Linked DNA regions of Immundisolibacter sp.. The protein of the gene in region 1 interacts with the protein of each later gene in a pairwise test. Links are inferred from orthologs where the notes say so. Each region holds a gene or a part of one and is shown in the gene's direction. Other genes may lie near its edges. The genes, in order: pheT and secD.

Evidence for each region.
Region 2: the proteins of pheT (region 1) and secD interact in binary tests that used the Escherichia coli proteins (3 or more experiments, as listed by UniProt). The link is inferred for Immundisolibacter sp. from one-to-one orthologs.

The regions. Positions count from the first base shown.
Region 1 is NZ_JACIZD010000002.1:394,725-403,623, reverse strand. The notes cover bases 697-3,769. They hold pheT (phenylalanine--tRNA ligase subunit beta), read left to right. Parts: upstream 697-1,077; coding sequence 1,078-3,462; downstream 3,463-3,769. Other genes in these bases: H5U26_RS05705 (MerR family transcriptional regulator), read left to right, coding at 3,751-3,769; H5U26_RS05710 (integration host factor subunit alpha), read left to right, coding at 3,465-3,769; pheS (phenylalanine--tRNA ligase subunit alpha), read left to right, coding at 697-1,066. Also shown: more of pheS, read left to right, coding at 47-696; more of H5U26_RS05710, read left to right, coding at 3,770-3,773; more of H5U26_RS05705, read left to right, coding at 3,770-4,107; H5U26_RS05695 (protein-L-isoaspartate(D-aspartate) O-methyltransferase), read left to right, coding at 4,283-4,969; H5U26_RS05690 (peptidoglycan DD-metalloendopeptidase family protein), read left to right, coding at 4,929-5,702; H5U26_RS05685 (SDR family oxidoreductase), read right to left, coding at 5,823-6,620; siroheme synthase CysG, read left to right, coding at 6,764-8,173; H5U26_RS05675 (MFS transporter), read left to right, coding at 8,180-8,899.
Region 2 is NZ_JACIZD010000001.1:40,878-49,671, reverse strand. What follows is about bases 593-3,560. They hold secD (protein translocase subunit SecD), read left to right. Parts: upstream 593-1,124; coding sequence 1,125-2,996; downstream 2,997-3,560. Other genes in these bases: secF (protein translocase subunit SecF), read left to right, coding at 3,001-3,560; yajC (preprotein translocase subunit YajC), read left to right, coding at 777-1,115; tgt (tRNA guanosine(34) transglycosylase Tgt), read left to right, coding at 593-716. Also shown: more of tgt, read left to right, coding at 1-592; more of secF, read left to right, coding at 3,561-3,921; H5U26_RS00210 (UDP-2,3-diacylglucosamine diphosphatase), read right to left, coding at 4,060-4,788; H5U26_RS00205 (peptidylprolyl isomerase), read right to left, coding at 4,810-5,325; cysS (cysteine--tRNA ligase), read left to right, coding at 5,522-6,898; H5U26_RS00195 (DUF1015 family protein), read right to left, coding at 6,965-8,188; protease HtpX, read right to left, coding at 8,267-8,794. UniProt on the Escherichia coli protein: Part of the Sec protein translocase complex. Interacts with the SecYEG preprotein conducting channel. SecDF uses the proton motive force (PMF) to complete protein translocation after the ATP-dependent function of SecA.

The DNA.
Region 1 (8,899 bases):
CGAACGAAGGGCAGCCTGGTCTGCCCTTTTTTTGTTCCGAATCGACATGACCGACCCGCAGCACCTTGCCCAGGAAGCCCAGCGCGCCATCGCCGCCTGTCATGACGAGGCGGCCCTGGAACAGCTGCGCGTCGCCTATCTGGGCCAGAAGGGCGCCGTGGCGCAGCTGCTGCGCGGCCTGCCGCAATTGCCGCCCGAGCAGCGGCGCGACTTTGGCAAGGCGGTCAACGACGCCAAATCGGCCATCGAGGCCGCCACCGAGGCCCGCCGCGAGGTGCTGCGCGAGGCGAGCCTGATCGCCCGCCTGCAGGCCGAGCGGGTCGACGTCACCCTGCCCGGCCGCGGCGAGCAGCCGGGTGGGCTGCATCCGATCACGCGCACGCTGGCCCGCATCGAGATGCTGTTTCGCGGCATCGGCTTCGACGTCGAGGAAGGCCCGGAGATCGAGGACGATTTCCACAACTTCGGCGCCCTGAACATCCCGGCCGACCATCCGGCGCGGGCCATGCACGACACCTTCTACCTGCCGTCCGGTCTGCTGCTGCGCACGCACACCTCGCCGGTGCAGATTCGCGTCATGGAACGCAGCAGGCCGCCGGTGCAACTGATCGCCCCCGGCCGCGTCTACCGGCGCGATTCGGACCTCACCCACACGCCGATGTTCCACCAGGTGGAAGGGCTGATGGTCGACGAGGGCGTGAGCTTTGCGCACCTCAAGGGCGTGCTGATCGAGTTCCTGCGCCGGTTTTTCGACCGCGAGGACTTGCCGATCCGCTTTCGGCCGTCGTTTTTCCCGTTCACCGAGCCGTCGGCGGAAGCCGACATCGGCTGCGTCATCTGCGACGGCGCCGGCTGCCGCGTGTGCAAGCACACTGGCTGGCTGGAGGTGCTCGGCTGCGGCATGGTGCATCCGAACGTGCTGCGCAACGTCAATGTCGATCCGCAGCGCTACACCGGCTTCGCGTTCGGCATGGGCGTGGAGCGCCTGGCCATGCTGCAGTACCGGATCGGCGATCTGCGGCTGTTCTTCGACAACGACCTGCGCTTCCTGCGCCAGTTCAACTAGGCCGCGCGCGGATGAAAGTCAGCGAAACCTGGCTGCGTGAGTGGTGCAATCCGCCGCTCGACACGGCCGGCATTGCCCAGCGCCTGACCATGGCGGGTATCGAGGTCGGCAGCATCGAGCCGGTGGCCGAGGCGCTGGAGAATGTCGTGGTGGCACGCATCGTGACCACCCGCCCGCATCCGGACGCCGACCGCCTGCGCCTGTGCGAGGTGGAAGCGATTCCCGGCGAGGCGCTGCTCAATATCGTCTGTGGTGCACCCAATGCGCGGCCGGATCTGCGCGTGCCTTTGGCCAGGGTCGGCGCCCGCTTGCCGGGTGGCCTGCACATCAAAAAGAGCAAGATTCGCGGCGAAACCTCCGAGGGCATGTTGTGCTCGGCGCGCGAACTCGGGCTCGGAGAAGGCCAGGCCGGCCTGCTCGAACTGCCGGCCGACGCGCCGGTCGGCCAGCCGCTTGCCGACTACCTGCAGCTCGACGACCGCATCATCGAGGTCGAACTGACGCCCAACCGCGGCGACTGCCTGAGCCTGTCGGGCCTCGCCCGGGAACTTGCCGCGCTCACGCAGACCCCGTTGTCGCCGCCCGACATCGCCGCCGTTGCGCCGGTCAGCCCGCGTCGCTTCGGCGTGCGACTGGAGGCGCCGCAGGGCTGCCCGCGCTACCTGTGCCGCGTGGTCGAGAACATCGACCCGCAGGCGAGTACCCCGCTGTGGCTGCAGGAACGCCTGCGCCGGGCTGGCCTGCGTAGCCTCGGGCCGGTGGTGGACATCACCAACTACGTGCTGCTGGAACTGGGCCAGCCGCTGCACGCGTTTGACCTGGAGCGCCTCAGCGGCGACATCGTGGTGCGCCACGGGCGGCCCGGTGAGCGGCTGCGGCTGCTCAACGAGCAGGACATCGAGGTCGGTGCCGAGCTGTTGTTGATCTGCGACGACACCGGGCCGTTGGCTGCAGCCGGCATCATGGGCGGGGCGGACTCGGCTGTGGGCGACGCCACGCGCAACGTGCTGCTCGAAAGCGCCTTTTTTGCGCCGCGCGCCATCGCCGGACGGGCGCGGGCGCTGGGGCTGCAAACCGACGCTTCGCAGCGTTTCGAACGCGGCGTGGACCCGCAGCTGCAACGACTGGCCATCGAACGGGCCACGCGGCTGCTGCTGGACCTGTGCGGCGGCCAGCCGGGGCCGATCGTGGAAGCCTGCGCCGAGGCCGAGCTGCCGGCCACGCCGTCCATCCGGCTGCGTCAGACGCGGGTCGAGCACGTACTGGGCACGTCGCTGCCGTCTGACGAGATCGAAGCCATCCTGCAGCGGCTCGATATCGATGTCACGTTGGAATCAACCGGCGTCTGGCAGGCACGCCCCCCCAGCCGGCGCTTCGATCTTGGCTGCGAGGAAGACCTGATCGAGGAGCTGGCGCGCGTTCACGGCTACGAGAACCTGCCCAGTATCCGCCCGGCACCGCGCGGCAATTTCCCGGCCGCCGACGACGACCGCGTCTCCCGCCAGCGGCTGGCCCTGGCCCTGGTCGATCGCGGTTATCAGGAAGCCATCACGTACAGTTTCGTCGACCAGACCCTGCAAGCCCTGATCGACCCGCAAAACCAGCCCCTGGCGCTGGCCAACCCGCTGTCTGCCGAACTGGCCGTGATGCGCACCAGCCTGTGGCCCGGCCTGCTGGCGGCCTATGCGCACAACGCCAACCGCCAGGCGGCGCGGGTGCGGTTGTTCGAAACCGGACTGCGGTTTGTGGACGACGGCAGCGGACTGCGTCAGGACGCGCAGCTGGCCGGATTGATCGCCGGCCCGCGCAGTCCCGAACAATGGTCGATCCCGGCGCAGCCGGTGGATTTTTTCGACCTGAAGGCCGACGTCGAGGCGCTGCTGGCCATCACCGGCTGCGCCGACCGGTTCAGCTTCGAGCCGGCCGAACATCCGGCGCTGCATCCCGGCCAGAGCGCCCGCCTGCTGCGCGCAGGCCAGCCGGTCGGCTGGCTGGGGCGCCTGCACCCGGCTCTCGAGGCGGAACTGAAAATCGATTCGCCGCTGCTGTTCGAGATCGAGCTGGCGGCACTGACCGCCGGGCGCGTGCCCGCCTACGCAGAAGTGTCGCGTTTCCCGGCCGTGCGCCGCGACCTGGCCATCGTGCTGCCGAACGACGTGGCTGCCGCCGATATCCTGGCCACGGCACGCGCCGCCTGCGCGCAGGCGCCGGTGCAGGAGCTGCTGATCTTTGACGTATACCAGGGTCAGGGCGTGCCGGACGGCTACAAGAGCGTCGCGCTTGGCATTACCCTGTCTGCCACCGAGCGCACCCTGACTGACGCCGATGTGGAGCCGCTGATCGCCCGCCTGCTGCGGGCGCTCGCCGAGGCCCACCGGGCGCACCTGCGAGACTGAACATGAACAGCACCCTGACCAAGGCCGAGATGAGCCAGCTGCTGTGCAGCGAGCTGGGCGTCAACAAACGCGAGGCGCGCCAGATCGTGGAGTCCTTCTTCGAGCACATGCGCGCGGCGCTGGCCCGTGGCGAGGGCGTGAAACTGTCCGGCTTTGGCAATTTCACCTTGCGCCAGAAGCGCCAGCGCCCGGGTCGCAACCCCAAGACCGGCCAGGAAATTCCTATCACCGCGCGCCGTGTGGTAACTTTCAAGCCCGGTCAACAGCTGAAGCGTCGCGTCGATACCTATGCTGGAACCGTCGCAGAATGACCAGTTGCCGCCGATACCGGGCAAGCGCTATTTCGGTATCGGCGAGGTCAGCGAACTGTGCGGCGTGCGGCCCCACGTGCTGCGCTACTGGGAACAGGAATTCCCGGAGCTGACGCCGGCCAAGCGCACCGGCAACCGGCGCTACTATCAGCGTCAGGACGTGATTCTGATCCGCCAGATTCGCAGCCTGCTGTACGAACAGGGCTTCACCATCAGCGGCGCCCGCCAGCGCCTGGGCGGGGAGGCAGGCCGCCAGGATGCGGACCGCACGGCGCAGCTGGTGCGCCAGATGCGGCAGGAACTGGAAGAGGTTCTGGCGATACTGAAGACCTGATGCGGGCCGTCGCATCACATCGATTTCTCGGGGCGTGGCGCAGCCTGGTAGCGCACTTGACTGGGGGTCAAGTGGTCGGAGGTTCAAATCCTCTCGTCCCGACCAATTCTGCACGGGGCAATTTCCGGCCGGAGATTGCCCCGTTTTGCTGCCGCGCCGGTACATCTCCAAGCCGATGAGCAACCCGTTCCGTGCCGATTCCGGTTCCGGCCAGCAGGCCGCCGGCATCGGCATGACCTCGCAGCGCACGCGTGACCGGCTGGTCGAGACCCTGGCGCAGCTGTCGCCGCTGGATGCGCGGGTGCTGGATGTGATGCGTCAGATCCCGCGGCATCTGTTCGTGGAGGAAGCCCTCGCCAGCCGTGCCTACGACAACGTGTCGCTGCCCATCGGCCACGGCCAGACCATTTCCCAGCCGCTCACCGTGGCGCAGATGACCAGCGCCCTGCTGCAGGGGCCATCGCTGCGCCGGGTGCTCGAAATCGGCACTGGCTCGGGCTACCAGACCGCCGTGCTGGCGGCACTGGTGCCGGAGGTGGTCAGCATCGAGCGTATCGGCGCCCTGGCCGCCCAGGCCCGGCGCGTGCTGCGCGACCTTCGCGTGCGCAACGTGGCCCTGGTGGTCGGCGACGGCAGTCAGGGCCTGCCGGGCAAAGGTCCGTACGACGGCATCCTGATCACCGCCGCGGCGGCTACGCTGGCGCCGCAGCTGTTCGAACAGCTGGCCCAGGACGGACGGCTCATCGCGCCGGTGGGTTCGCGCGAGCAGGTTCTGCGCCGCTTCACCCGAACCGCCACCGGCCTGCACGAGGAACGCCTGGGTGCTGCGCATTTCGTGCCGCTGCGGCGCGGCCGGGGCTGAGGCGCCCGGCGAGGCCCCGCAGGCTGCCTTGCGCCCTGCGCTGGGCGGCCAAGCGGCGCGCGTGCTGCTGGCGCTGGTCATTGCGCTGATCCTGGCCGGCTGCGCCGGTCGATCCGGCCGCCCGCCGGCGGTTTCGCCAACCGCGTCGTCGCATGCAAGCGCCTCGCTGCCAAGTGGCGAACATGTCGTCCAGCGGGGCGAGACGCTGGCGATCATCGGCCGCCGCTATGGCATCGATTACCAGGCATTGGCGCGCCTGAACGGCATCCGGTCGCCCTACACGATCTATCCCGGCCAACGCCTGCACCTGCCCGGTGCGGGCGGTGCTCCTGCGGCCCCGCCGATCGCGCCGGCCGGCGGCTGGACCTGGCCGACGGCCGGCACCACGCTGCGTGGATACGTGGCCGCCCACGGCGGCAACAAGGGACTGGACATCGCCGGCCAGATCGGCCAGCCGGTTCGCGCCGCGGCCGCCGGCACTGTTGTCTACGCCGGCAACGGCCTGCGCCAGTACGGCAACCTGCTCATCGTCAAACACAACGAGGATTACCTGAGCGCCTACGGTCACTTGCAGAAAATCGCCGTGGCCGAGGGCAGCACTGTCAGCGGCGGTCAGACCATCGCCAGCATGGGCAGCCCCGGCGATGGGCGCGGCGTGCTGCATTTCGAGATCCGTTACCGCGGCACGCCGATCGACCCGGCCGCGGTGCTGCCACGGCCATCGGGCGGCTGATCGACAGGGCAACGTTGACTAACCGGCTGATGACTGGGTGCCTGCCGCGCGCGGTGGCACCGCCGGTTGAATTGCATCAATGGCCGCGCCCTCCATGCTCCGGCGCAGGCGGCCGCGACGCTACAAATACACGCCCTGCGTGCTGTTGCCGTCCACGGTGATGACGCTGCCGCAGATATAGGCCGCCCGCGCCGAGGCGGCGAAGCAGATGGCGTCGGCCACGTCCTGCGGGTAGGCCATGCGGCCCAGTGGCAGCGCGGCGTCGATTTCCGCCTGCAGTTGCTCGGGCGTCTTGCCTTCGGCAGGCGCGCGGGCATTGATCAGGCGCGTCCAGCGGTCGGTGGTCACGCCCGCCGGCGCCACGCCGACCACCCGGATGCCCTGCGGCGCGCACAGGTCGGCAAAGCTCTTGGTGAAGTTGAACAGCGCCGCGTTGCTGATGCCCACCGGCATGTAGGAGGCCTTGGGGTTGCGCGCGGCGGTGCCCAGCACGTTCACGATGACGCCGCTTTTCTGCTCGCACATGATCGGGTAGACGGCCCGGCAGGCGCGAATGTGGCACTGCAGCTTCTGGTTCCAGCCGGCCAGCCAGGCCTCGTTGCTGATGTCGGCAAAGTCGCCGGCCGGCAGTTTGCCGGCGGCGTTGTTGACCAGCACGTCGACGCGTCCGAAGTGTTGCCGGGCAGTTGCCATCAGGGCGTCGACGTCGGTGTCCACCGTGACGTCGCAGGTGACGGTTTGCACCTGCGGCGCACCGGCGGCCGTGGCCGCTGCGGCAGCGGCCGTGAGACCATCCGCGCCGCGCGCCGCCAGCAGCAGCCGGGCGCCTTCGCCCGCAAAACTCAGCGCCGTGGCCAGGCCGATGCCCTGGCTGGCGCCGGTGACGATGACGACTTTTCCTGCCAGTTCCAGATTCATGACCATCCTCCTCGAAAGCCTATCGGCGGGTCGCGCCGCACTATACAGAAGCCTTTTTCGCCAGCCCTACGCCAGCCGGCGCCGTCCACGTTTGCCCGATCGTCCTGCAGGGCACCGCGCGGAGCTGCGAGCACACTGAGCCCATGGATTATTTGCCGATTTTTCTGGATGTGCGGGGCCGGCCGTGCCTGGTGGTGGGCGGCGGCCCGGTGGCGGCGCGCAAGCTGGCGCTGCTGCTGCGGGCCGGCGCGCGCGGCGTGGTGGTGGCGCCGCACTTCACGCCCGAGCTGCGGGCCATGGCTGGCGCGGTGGAACTTCGCGAGCGGCCGTTTGCGGAGGTCGACCTCGACGGCATGACGCTGGTCATCGCCGCCACCGACGATGCGCAGGTCAATGCCCAGGTGGCGGCATTGGCCAGCGCGCGCGGCCTGCCGGTCAACGTGGTGGACACGCCGGCACTGTGCAGTTTCATCATGCCGGCGGTGGTGGATCGCTCGCCGGTGATCGCGGCCGTCAGTTCCGGCGGCCGGGCACCGGTGCTGACGCGCCTGCTGCGGGCGCGGCTGGAAACCCTGATCCCGGCCGCCTACGGCCGCTTGGCCGAGCTGGCCGGCAGCGTCCGTGGCAAAGTCCGCGAGCGGATTGCCGATCCGGTCGCCCGTCGCCGCTTCTGGGACGAAACCCTGCAAGGCCCGGTGGCGGAACTGGCGCTGTCCGGCCAGGATCGGCGTGCCCGGCAATTGCTGGATCACCTGCTCGAACGCGGCGCGGCCGGCGGGGTAGGCGAGGTGTATCTGGTCGGTGCCGGTCCCGGCGATCCGGACCTGCTGACCTTTCGGGCCCTGCGTCTGCTGCAGCAGGCCGACGTGGTGGTCCATGACCGCCTGGTGGCGCCGGAAATCCTGGACATGGCGCGGCGCGAGGCCGAGCGCATCGACGCCGGCAAGCGCGCCAGCCAGCACACGCTGCCGCAGGGGGACATCAACGCGTTGCTGGTGCGCCTGGCGCGCGAGGGCAAGCGGGTGCTGCGCCTCAAGGGCGGCGACCCGTTCCTGTTCGGGCGTGGCGGGGAGGAAATCGCCACCCTGGCGGCCGAGGGCATTCCGTTTCAGGTGGTGCCCGGCGTGACGGCAGCCAGTGGCTGCGCCGCCTACGCCGGCATTCCGCTGACGCACCGCGACCATGCGCAGCTGTGCGTGTTCGTGACCGGCCACCTCAAGGACGGCAGTGTGGACCTGCCCTGGCCGCAGCTGGTGGCGCTGGGCGGCACCCTCGTGATCTACATGGGTCTTGGCGCGCTGGCCGAGATCTGCGCGGCGCTGATCGCGCACGGCAAGGATGCCGCCACGCCGGCGGCCGTGGTGGCCGAGGGCACCACGCTGCGCCAGCAGGTCGTCACCGCGCCGCTGGGCGAGCTGGCCACGGCCGCTCAGGGCTTGCCCGGCCCGGCGCTGATCATCGTCGGCGGCGTGGTCGGTTTGCACGAGGCGCTGTCCTGGTTCAGCCCGCAGCTGGCCGATGCGGAGGAGCGAAACGATGGCGCCGTTGGATAGCGTCCAATGAACACCGTCTCGCCGCTGCGCTCGCGCCTGTTCTGGGTGGGCGTGCTGTATTTCGCGCAGGGTCTGCCGCTGGGCATCTTTCTGGACCTGTTGCCGGTGTACTTCCGCCAGCATGGGGTGGATCTGCGCCAGATCGGCGTGCTTGGCCTGCTTGGCCTGGCCTGGACGTTCAAGTTCCTGTGGGCGCCCGCGGTGGACGCCTGGCGCCATCATCGGCGCTGGATGCAGGCCGCCAATCTGCTGATGGCGCTGTGTATGGCCGCCCTGGTGGGCATGGACCCAGGGCAGCCGCAGATGTGGCTGGTGCTGGGCGTGTTCGCCGCGCTGTCGGCCACCAACGACATCGCCATCGACGGCTACACGGTCGAGAAAGTGCCGCGCGCGGAGCTCGGTCTTGCCAACGGTGTGCGCATCGCGTTGTACAGGGTCGGCATGCTGGCGGCCGGCGGGCTTTTGATGCTCAGCGACCGCATCGGCTGGGCCGGCACCCAGTTGGCGGCCGCCGGTCTGCTGGTCGTGCTGGCCCTGGTGTGCCGCGCGGCGCCGATGGAAGCCCCGCGTGTCGGGCCGCCGCCGCGCTTGGCAGACTTGCGTGCAATGGCGCGCCAGCCGCGCGTGGCTCTGGCCGGGCTGTCGGTGTTGCTGGTGCTGGCCTGGCTGGCCGGGCGGCAGATGGGGTGGATCAGCGGGCGGGCTGAGGTGGCGTTGGCGGTGCTG
Region 2 (8,794 bases), on another replicon or contig:
TGGGTAGCGACGTGGTGATGATCTTCGACGAATGCACGCCCTACCCGGCCGATCACGCTACCGCGCAGCGGTCGATGCAGCTGTCCCTGCGCTGGGCGGCGCGCAGCCGGGTCGCGCACGGCGATCATCCGGCAGCCCTGTTCGGCATCGTCCAGGGCGGCGTTTACGAGGACTTGCGCGCCGCCTCGCTGGCCGGCCTGCAGCAGATCGGCTTCGACGGCTACGCCATCGGCGGCCTGTCGGTGGGCGAGCCGCGCGAGGACATGCTGCGGGTGCTCGATTTCCTCGGCCCGCGCCTGCCAGCGGGCCAGCCGCGCTACCTGATGGGCGTCGGCACGCCGCAGGACATCGTCGAGGCCGTGCGCCGCGGCGTGGACATGTTCGACTGCGTGATGCCGACCCGCCACGCCCGCCACGCCTATCTGTTCACCGACAGCGGCGTGCTGCGCCTGCGCAACGCCCGCTACCGCGACGACACCCGTCCGCTGCAGGAGGGCTGCGCCTGCTACACCTGCCAGCATCACAGCCGCGCCTACCTGCGGCATCTGGACCAGGCCGGCGAGTTGCTGGGGATGCGTTTGAACACGCTGCACAACCTGCATTACTACCAGACCCTGATGGCCGGCCTGCGGCAGGCCATTGCGTCCGGCACGCTGGCCGCCTTCGTGACCGACTTCTATACCCGCCAGGGGTTGCCCATACCCCCTGTGGCATAATCCGGCGCCTTTTTGTGGGGGCGGCAAACGCTCCGCTGTTGCAGGAACAACCGCATGTCGATGTTCATCCAGAACGCCTTTGCCGAGCCGGCGCCCGCGGCTGCTGCCGGTGCCGGTGCGCCGCCGGGCTTCGAGAGCATGTTCTTCGTGCTGGCCCTGTTCGTGGTGTTCTATTTCATGATGATCCGGCCGCAGATGAAGCGGCAGAAGGAGCACCGCAAGATGATCGCCGAGATCAAGGTCGGCGACGAGGTGGTGGTGGCCGGCGGCCTGGCCGGGCGCGTGGCGCGTGTCACCGAGCAGTATCTGGCGGTCGAGATTGCCGACGGCGTCGAGGTCAAGGTGCAAAAAGGCGCTGTTGGCCAGTTGCTGCCCAAAGGGACGCTGAAGTCCATCTGAGCCTCAGCGATGAACCGCTACCCCTGGTGGGCCAATCTGCTGATCGCCCTGGTGTTGGCCGTGGGCGCCCTGTATGCCTTGCCGAACTGGTACGGCACCGATCCGGCGCTGCAGATTTCCGGCCAGCGTGGGCGGGCGGTGGATGCCGTCACGACCGAAAAAATCACGGCTGCGCTCAAGGCCGTTGGTGTTTCGCCCAAGTCGCTGACGCCGTCCGCCGATGGCGTCACGCTGCGTTTTGTCGACACCGACCAGCAGCTGAAAGCACAGGACGCCGTGCGCGACGCCCTGGGTCAGGACTACACGGTGGCCCTGAACCTGGTGCCGGCGGCGCCGCCGTGGCTGTCGCGCATCGGTGCGCAGCCGATGTTCCTGGGTCTGGACCTGCGCGGTGGCGTGCATTTCCTGATGGAAGTCGACACCGCCTCTGCGGTGCGCGCGGCCGAGGAGCGACTGGTCGATGACCTGCGCCAGCTGCTGCGCGAGGAAAAGCTGCGTTACGAGTGGGTGCGCCGCGTGGCCGAAGGCGAAACCAGTGGCGTCGAGCTGCGCCTGCGCTCGGCCGAGGACGTCGGCAAGGCGCAGGCGCTGATCGCCCGCACACATCCGGAGCTGGTGGTCGACACGGCGGCCGACGACGGCCAGCGCCTGATCGGGCGTCTCGGCGATCCCTACCGCAGCGAGGTGCGCCGCCTGGCGCTGCAGCAGAACATCACCACGCTGCGCAACCGCGTCAATGAGCTGGGCGTGGCCGAGCCGATCGTGCAGCAGCAGGGTGACAGCCGCATCATCGTCCAGCTGCCGGGCGTGCAGGACACGGCCCGTGCCAAGGAAGTGCTGGGCGCCACCGCCACGCTGGAATTCAAGCTGGTGGACGAGGAGCATGACCTGGCCGGCGCGCTGGCCGGGCGCGTGCCGCCTGGTTCGCGTTTGTATCCGCTGCGCGCCGGCGGGCAGATCCTGATCAAGGACCGGGCCATCCTGACCGGCGAGTACATCACCGACGCCGCCTCGGGCTTCGACCAGCAAAGCGGCGGGGCGGTCGTGCACGTGTCCCTCGACGGTCGCGGCGCCGGCATCTTCGAGCGCGTCACCGGCGAGAACATCGGCCGCCGGCTGGCGGTGGTGTTCATCGAGAACACGACCGACACCGTGCGCGGCGCGGACGGCAAGCTGGAGCGCCGAAGCCGCCGCACCGAAGAAGTCATCACGGCGCCGGTTATCCAGGATCGCCTCGGCCGGCGTTTCCAGATCACCGGCATGAACAACGCCCGCGAGGCGCGCGACCTGGCGCTGCTGCTGCGCGCAGGTTCCCTGGCGGCGCCGCTGGCCATCGTCGAGGAGCGCACCATCGGCCCGAGCCTGGGCAAGGAGAACATCGACAAGGGCGTGCGCGCGGTGCTGGCGGCGCTGCTGCTGGTAGTGCTGTTCATGGCCATCCGCTACCGCACGTTGGGCATGATTGCCAACCTCGCCCTGGTCGGCAACCTGCTGCTGATCCTGGCCATCATGTCGCTGCTGCAGGCCACGCTGACCCTGCCGGGCATCGCCGGCATCGTGCTGACGCTGGGCATGGCGGTGGACGCCAACGTCCTGATCAACGAGCGCGTCCGCGAGGAACGGCGCAACGGCAACTCGCCGCAGGCCAGCATCGCGGCCGGCTACGAGCGGGCCTTCGGCACCATCCTGGATGCCAACGTCACCACGTTGCTGGCCGGCCTGCTGCTGTTCATTTTCGGCACCGGTCCGGTCAAGGGCTTCGCCGTCACGCTGTCGATCGGCATCGTCACCACGGTGTTCACGGCGGTGTTCGTGACGCGTGCCATGGTCAACCTCATCCAGCCGCGCGCTCGCCGCGCGGCAGCAGCCGCGCGGGGCTAGGCCAATGGCACAGCAAGCTTTCAAAGTCGACTTCATGCGCTATGCGCCGGTCATGCTGACGCTGTCCGGCGTGCTGGTGCTGGTGTCGGTGTTGGCGCTGGCCGTACGGGGCCTGAATTTCGGCATCGACTTCACCGGTGGCACGCTGGTCGAGGTGCAGTACCCGGCGCCGGTGGAACTGGCGCAGGTGCAGGCGGCGCTGGCCGGCCACGGCCTGGAAGGCGCAGTGGTGCAGTATTTCGGCACCCGCAGCGAGGTACTGGTGCGCATTCCGGCGGGTGTGGCCGGCTCCACGGGCGAGCTGAGCACACGCGTGCTGGAGGCGCTCGGCAGCGGCGGTCAGAACATCACCCTGCAGCGGGTGGAGTTCGTGGGGCCGCAGGTCGGCGATGAGCTGGTCACCAACGCCGCGCTGGCATTGCTGTACGCCATCCTGGCCATCGGCGCCTACGTGGCGTTCCGCTTCGAGTACCGCTTCGCCATCGGCGCCGTCGTGTCGCTGGCGCACGATGCCATCATCACGGTCGGCTTCTGCGCGCTGGTCGGGCTGGAATTCGACCTGACTGTGGTGGCGGCGGTGCTGACCGTGATCGGTTACTCCATCAACGACACGGTGGTCATCTATGACCGCATCCGCGAGAACTTCCCGCGCATGCGCAAGGCCAGCACGCGCGAGGTCATCAACCGCTCGGTCAACGAGACCATGACGCGCACCATCGCCACCACCGCCACCGTGGTGCTGGCGCTGCTGCCGCTGGTGCTGTTCGGCGGCGATGCCATCCACAGCTTCTCGCTGGCGATGCTGATCGGCGTGCTGGCGGGCGCCTACTCGACCATTTACGTGGCCAGCTGGTCGCTGCTGCCGACCGGTCTGTCGGCGCGCGACATGATCGCGCCGGTCAAGGAAGGCGCGCAGACGCCCTGAGGCGGGTTTGCATCGCGGATGATGCAGGAGCCCGGCCATACCGGGCGATGAGGTTCCCGCACGAATCAGGGGGCAGCGAAGCTGCGCACCGGAGTGTGGGTCACGCGGCAGGGCGCCGATTCCCTCTACGGGCCTGGTTCAGCCGACGATGTCGGTCGCGTTACAGCCCATGTTGAGCGGCTGCGGCGCGCCATCGGCCGGCCAGATCAGGGCGCTTTCTTTCTCGAACCACGGACCGAGCACCACCCGCCGGCCAGCCGGCAATCGGTGCACGCCGGGTCGGTGTGTGTGGCCATGCAGCAGCAGGCCGGCTCCCGCATCGATCAGGGCCGCATTGGCGGCATCGGCATCCACATCCATCATCGCCGCCGGTTTGCTGGCGGTCGCGGTGCGGCTGCCGTCCTGGAATTCGCGCGCGATGGCGATGCGCTGTTCGGCCGGTTGGGCCAGAAACTGCGCCACGAACGCCGGCTGGCGAATGCGCTTCCGAAACGCCTGGTAGTCCACGTCGGCCAGACACAGCGCGTCGCCGTGGGTCAGCAGCAGGCGTTGGCCGGCGTGTTCGATGACGGTCGGGTCGGGCAAGGGGCGGGCGCGCGTTTGGGCAAAAAACGCATCGCCGATCAGAAAGTCGTGATTGCCGACCATGATGCGCGCCACGCCGCCGCGCTCGTCATAGGCACGCAGTGCGCCGATGACGGGCCGGTAGCGCGGCAGGTCCAGATCGTCGCCCAGCCAGAGGTCGAACAGATCGCCCAGCACGTACAGCTCGCTGTGCGCGCCGAAGCCCTGCAGGAAATCGACGAAGCGCGCCTGATCCAGCGCGTCCGCACGCAGGTGCAGGTCGGCGATGAAGATGCGCAGCATCGGCAGCCGCGTTGCCCGCCGTTATTCGGCGGCGTCGAGCACTCGCGCCGATTCGATCACGACGGCCTGTTTGGGCACGTCCGAGCCGAACGGCCCGGCAGCGCCGGTCGGCAGGGCGACCATCGCATCCACCACGTCCATGCCGGCGGTGACCTTGCCGAACACGGCGTAGCCCCAGCCCTGGCGGGTCGGCGCGGTGAAGTTCAGGAACGCGTTGTCGGCCACGTTGATGAAGAACTGCGCGCTGGCCGAGTGCGGCTCGCCGGTGCGCGCCATGGCGATGGTGCCGCGCAGGTTCTGCAGGCCGTTGTCGGCCTCGTTCGTGATCGGCGCGTTGGTGGGCTTTTGCTGCAAATCAGCCGTGAAGCCGCCGCCCTGGGCCATGAAATTCGGGATCACGCGGTGGAACACGGTGCCGTTGTAGTGTCCGGCGCGCACGTAGTCGGTGAAATTGGCCACCGTCTTGGGCGCCTTGTCCGGGTACAGCTCCAGGGTGATGGCGCCGAGGTTGGTTTCGAGCAAGACATTGACCGGCATGGCAGTGGCTTCCTTGGCAGGAGCGGCCAGCGGCAGCAGGCCAAGCACCAGGGACAGGAGCAGGCGTAACGGCATGGCGCGCAGCGGGAGAGGTAAAACGGGGTGGCTACTCTAGCATGGGGCGGGCGGCGTCCCGGCGGGTCCGCGCAGGCCACGCGGTATCATTCCGCGCCCGTTTTTCCGACCCGGCCCACGCATGCTGATTCACAACACCCTCACCGGCGACAAGCAGCCGCTGCGCCCCCTGGTTCCCGGCACGGTGCGCATGTACGTGTGCGGCGCCACGGTGTACGACTACTGCCACGTGGGTCACGCGCGGGTGTTCGTGGTGTTCGACATGGTGGTGCGCTACCTGCGCCACCTGGGCTTGACGGTTCACTATGTGCGCAACATCACGGACATCGACGACAAGATCATCCGCCGCGCGGCCGAGAACAACGAGTCCACCACGGCCCTGACCGAGCGCTACATCGCCGCCATGCACGAGGATCTGGCGCGGCTGGGCGTGCTGCCGCCGGATCAGGAGCCGCGCGCTAGCGAGCACATCGGCGACATCGTGCGCATGATCGAGATGCTGATCCAGGGCGGCCACGCCTACCGGGCGGACAACGGCGACGTCTACTACGCCGTGCAGAGCTTCGACCGCTACGGGCAGTTGTCGCACCGCGTCATGGAGGATCTGCGGGCCGGCGCGCGGGTGGAGATCAACGAGGCCAAGGCCGATCCGCTCGACTTTGCCCTGTGGAAGGCCGCCAAACCGGGCGAGCCGGCCTGGCCCTCCCCGTGGGGCGCCGGCCGGCCGGGCTGGCACATCGAGTGCTCGGCCATGTCCACGGCCTGTCTGGGTGCCCATTTCGACATCCACGGCGGCGGGCACGACCTGATCTTTCCGCACCACGAGAACGAGATCGCCCAGTCCGAGGCGGCCACCGGCGAGCGCTATGTCGACATATGGATGCACAACGGCTTCGTGCGCATCGACGACGAGAAAATGTCGAAGTCGCTCGGCAACTTCTTCACCATCCGCGAGGTGCTGGCCCGCTACCAGCCGGAAGTGCTGCGCTTTTTCCTGCTCGCCAGCCACTACCGCAGCGCGCTGAACTACTCCGATGCCGCGCTCGATGCCGCCCGCGAGGGCCTGACCCGCTGCTACCTGGCGCTGGCCAAGGCCGGTGCCGCCACGGGCGCGGAACCTGATCCTGACTATGTGGCGCGCTTCGATGCCGCCATGCAGGACGACTTCAACACGCCCGGCGCCATCGCGGTGCTGTTCGAGCTGGTGCGCGATCTGAACCGCGCGCAGGAGCCGGCGGCGGTGGCCCGCCTGGCCGCGACCTTGCGCCACCTGGGCGGCGTGCTCGGTCTGCTGCAGGACGATGCGCAGGCATTTCTGAAGGGCACCGTTGGTACCGAAGGCCCGTCGGATGCGGAAATCGACGCCTTGGTGCAGGCCCGCATCGACGCCCGCAAGGCGCGCGATTTCGCGCGGGCGGATGCCATCCGCGCGCAACTGGACGCGGCCGGCATCGTGCTGGAGGACGGCCCGTCGGGGACCGCCTGGCGGCGGCGCTAGGCACGGCCTGCCGCCAGGGAAGTTCCCGAGCCGCAGAGAGTCTGCGAAGCGGGCTCGGCTGCGGGCTCAGTCCAGCAAATGGCTGACCATGCCGTCGGCCAGTTTCGGTTCGAACCAGGTCGATTTGGGCGGCATCACCTGGCCGGCGTCGGCCACCGCCATCAGGTCTTCGAGCGAGGTCGGATACAGGGCGAAGGCCACCGCCATCTCGCCGCTGTCCACCCGGCGCTGCAGTTCACCCAGGCCGCGGATGCCGCCGACGAAATCGATGCGCTTGTCGCGGCGTGGGTCGCTGACGCCAAGAATCGGCTCGATCAGGTACTGGTGCAGCAGGCTCACGTCGAGCCGGCCCACCGGATCGGCCGGCACCCGGCCAGGTTTCAACGTGAGCCGGTACCACTGGCCGCCGAGGTACATGCCGAATGTGTTGGCAGCCAACGGGCGCGCCTCGCCGGTGACCGGTTCGATCTGGAAATGCTCGGCTACGCGCGCCTTGAAGGCGGCCTCGTCCAGACCGTTCAGGTCGGTCAGCAGGCGGTTGTAGTCCAGAATCTTCACCTGGTCGTGCGGAAAGCTGACGGCCAGGAAGTACCAGTGCTCGGCATCCGCCGGTCCGCCGCGCTGGGCGGCCACGCGCGAGGCGGCGGCGCTGCGGTGGTGGCCGTCGGCGATGTACAGCACGCCGAGCGCCTCGACCGCCGCGCTGATGGCGGCGATGTCGGCGGCGGCATCGATCACCCACAGCGTGTGGCGCACGCCGCCATCGGCCACCACGTCGGCCGCCGGCTCACCCTGGCTGGCCCGAGCCAGCACGCCGTCCAGCGCCGCCGTGGCGCGATGCACCAGGAACACCGGCCCGGTCTGCGCGTTGCTGGTGTCGATGTGCCGCACGCGGTCGTTTTCCTTGTCCGGGCGGGTGAACTCGTGGCGGCGGATGCGGTTCTCGTCGTAGGCCTTGACCGAGGCCGCCAGCACCAGGCCGAGCTGCGCGCGCCCGTCCATCACCAGCCGGTAGGCGTAGTAGCAGGGCGCGTCGTCCTGGCGCAGCACGCCGTCGGCGATCATGCGCCGCAGGTTTTCGGCGCCCTTGGCGTAGACGGCATCGGCGTAGGGATCGGTGTCCGCAGGCAGGTCCACTTCCGGCCGCGACACGTGCAGGAAACTCAGCGGCCGGCCCTCGACCATGGCGCGCGCCTCGGCCGTGTTCATCACGTCGTAGGGTGGGGCGATGATCTGGCTGGCGCGTCCGGGAGCCGGGCGCAGACCACGAAACGGGCGAATCAGGGACATCGGGCAATCCTCGAAACGAACAAACAAAAAAGCGCCTGGCTCCGGCGGGAACCAGGCGCTGGTTGATTTGATACGCGGTCAGGCCGCCTGTTGCAGGGCGGCGATGCGCTCTTCCAGCGGCGGGTGCGACATGAACAGTCGCGAGATGCCCTTGCCGCCGGAAATGCCGAACGCGGCCAGTTGCTCCGGCAGCACTGGCGGTTCGTGGGCGGCCTTCAGGCGCTGCAGGGCCGCGATCATCTTGCCGCGCCCCGCCAGCTGGGCGCCGCCGGTGTCGGCGCGAAACTCGCGCTGCCGGCTGAACCACATCACGATCACGCTGGCGACGATGCCGAACAGCAGCTGCGCCACCATGGTGGCGATGAAAAAGCCGGCGCCATGACCGTCCTCGTTGCGAAACACGGCGCGGTCGATGAACTGCCCGACCAGGCGCGACAGCACGATCACGAAGGTGTTCAATACGCCCTGGATCAGCGTCAGGGTCACCATGTCGCCATTGGCGACGTGGCTGATCTCGTGGCCCAGTACGGCCTCGGCCTCGTCGCGCGACATGGCGCGCAGCAGGCCGCTGCTGACGGCGACCAGCGCGTTGTTGCGGCTCATGCC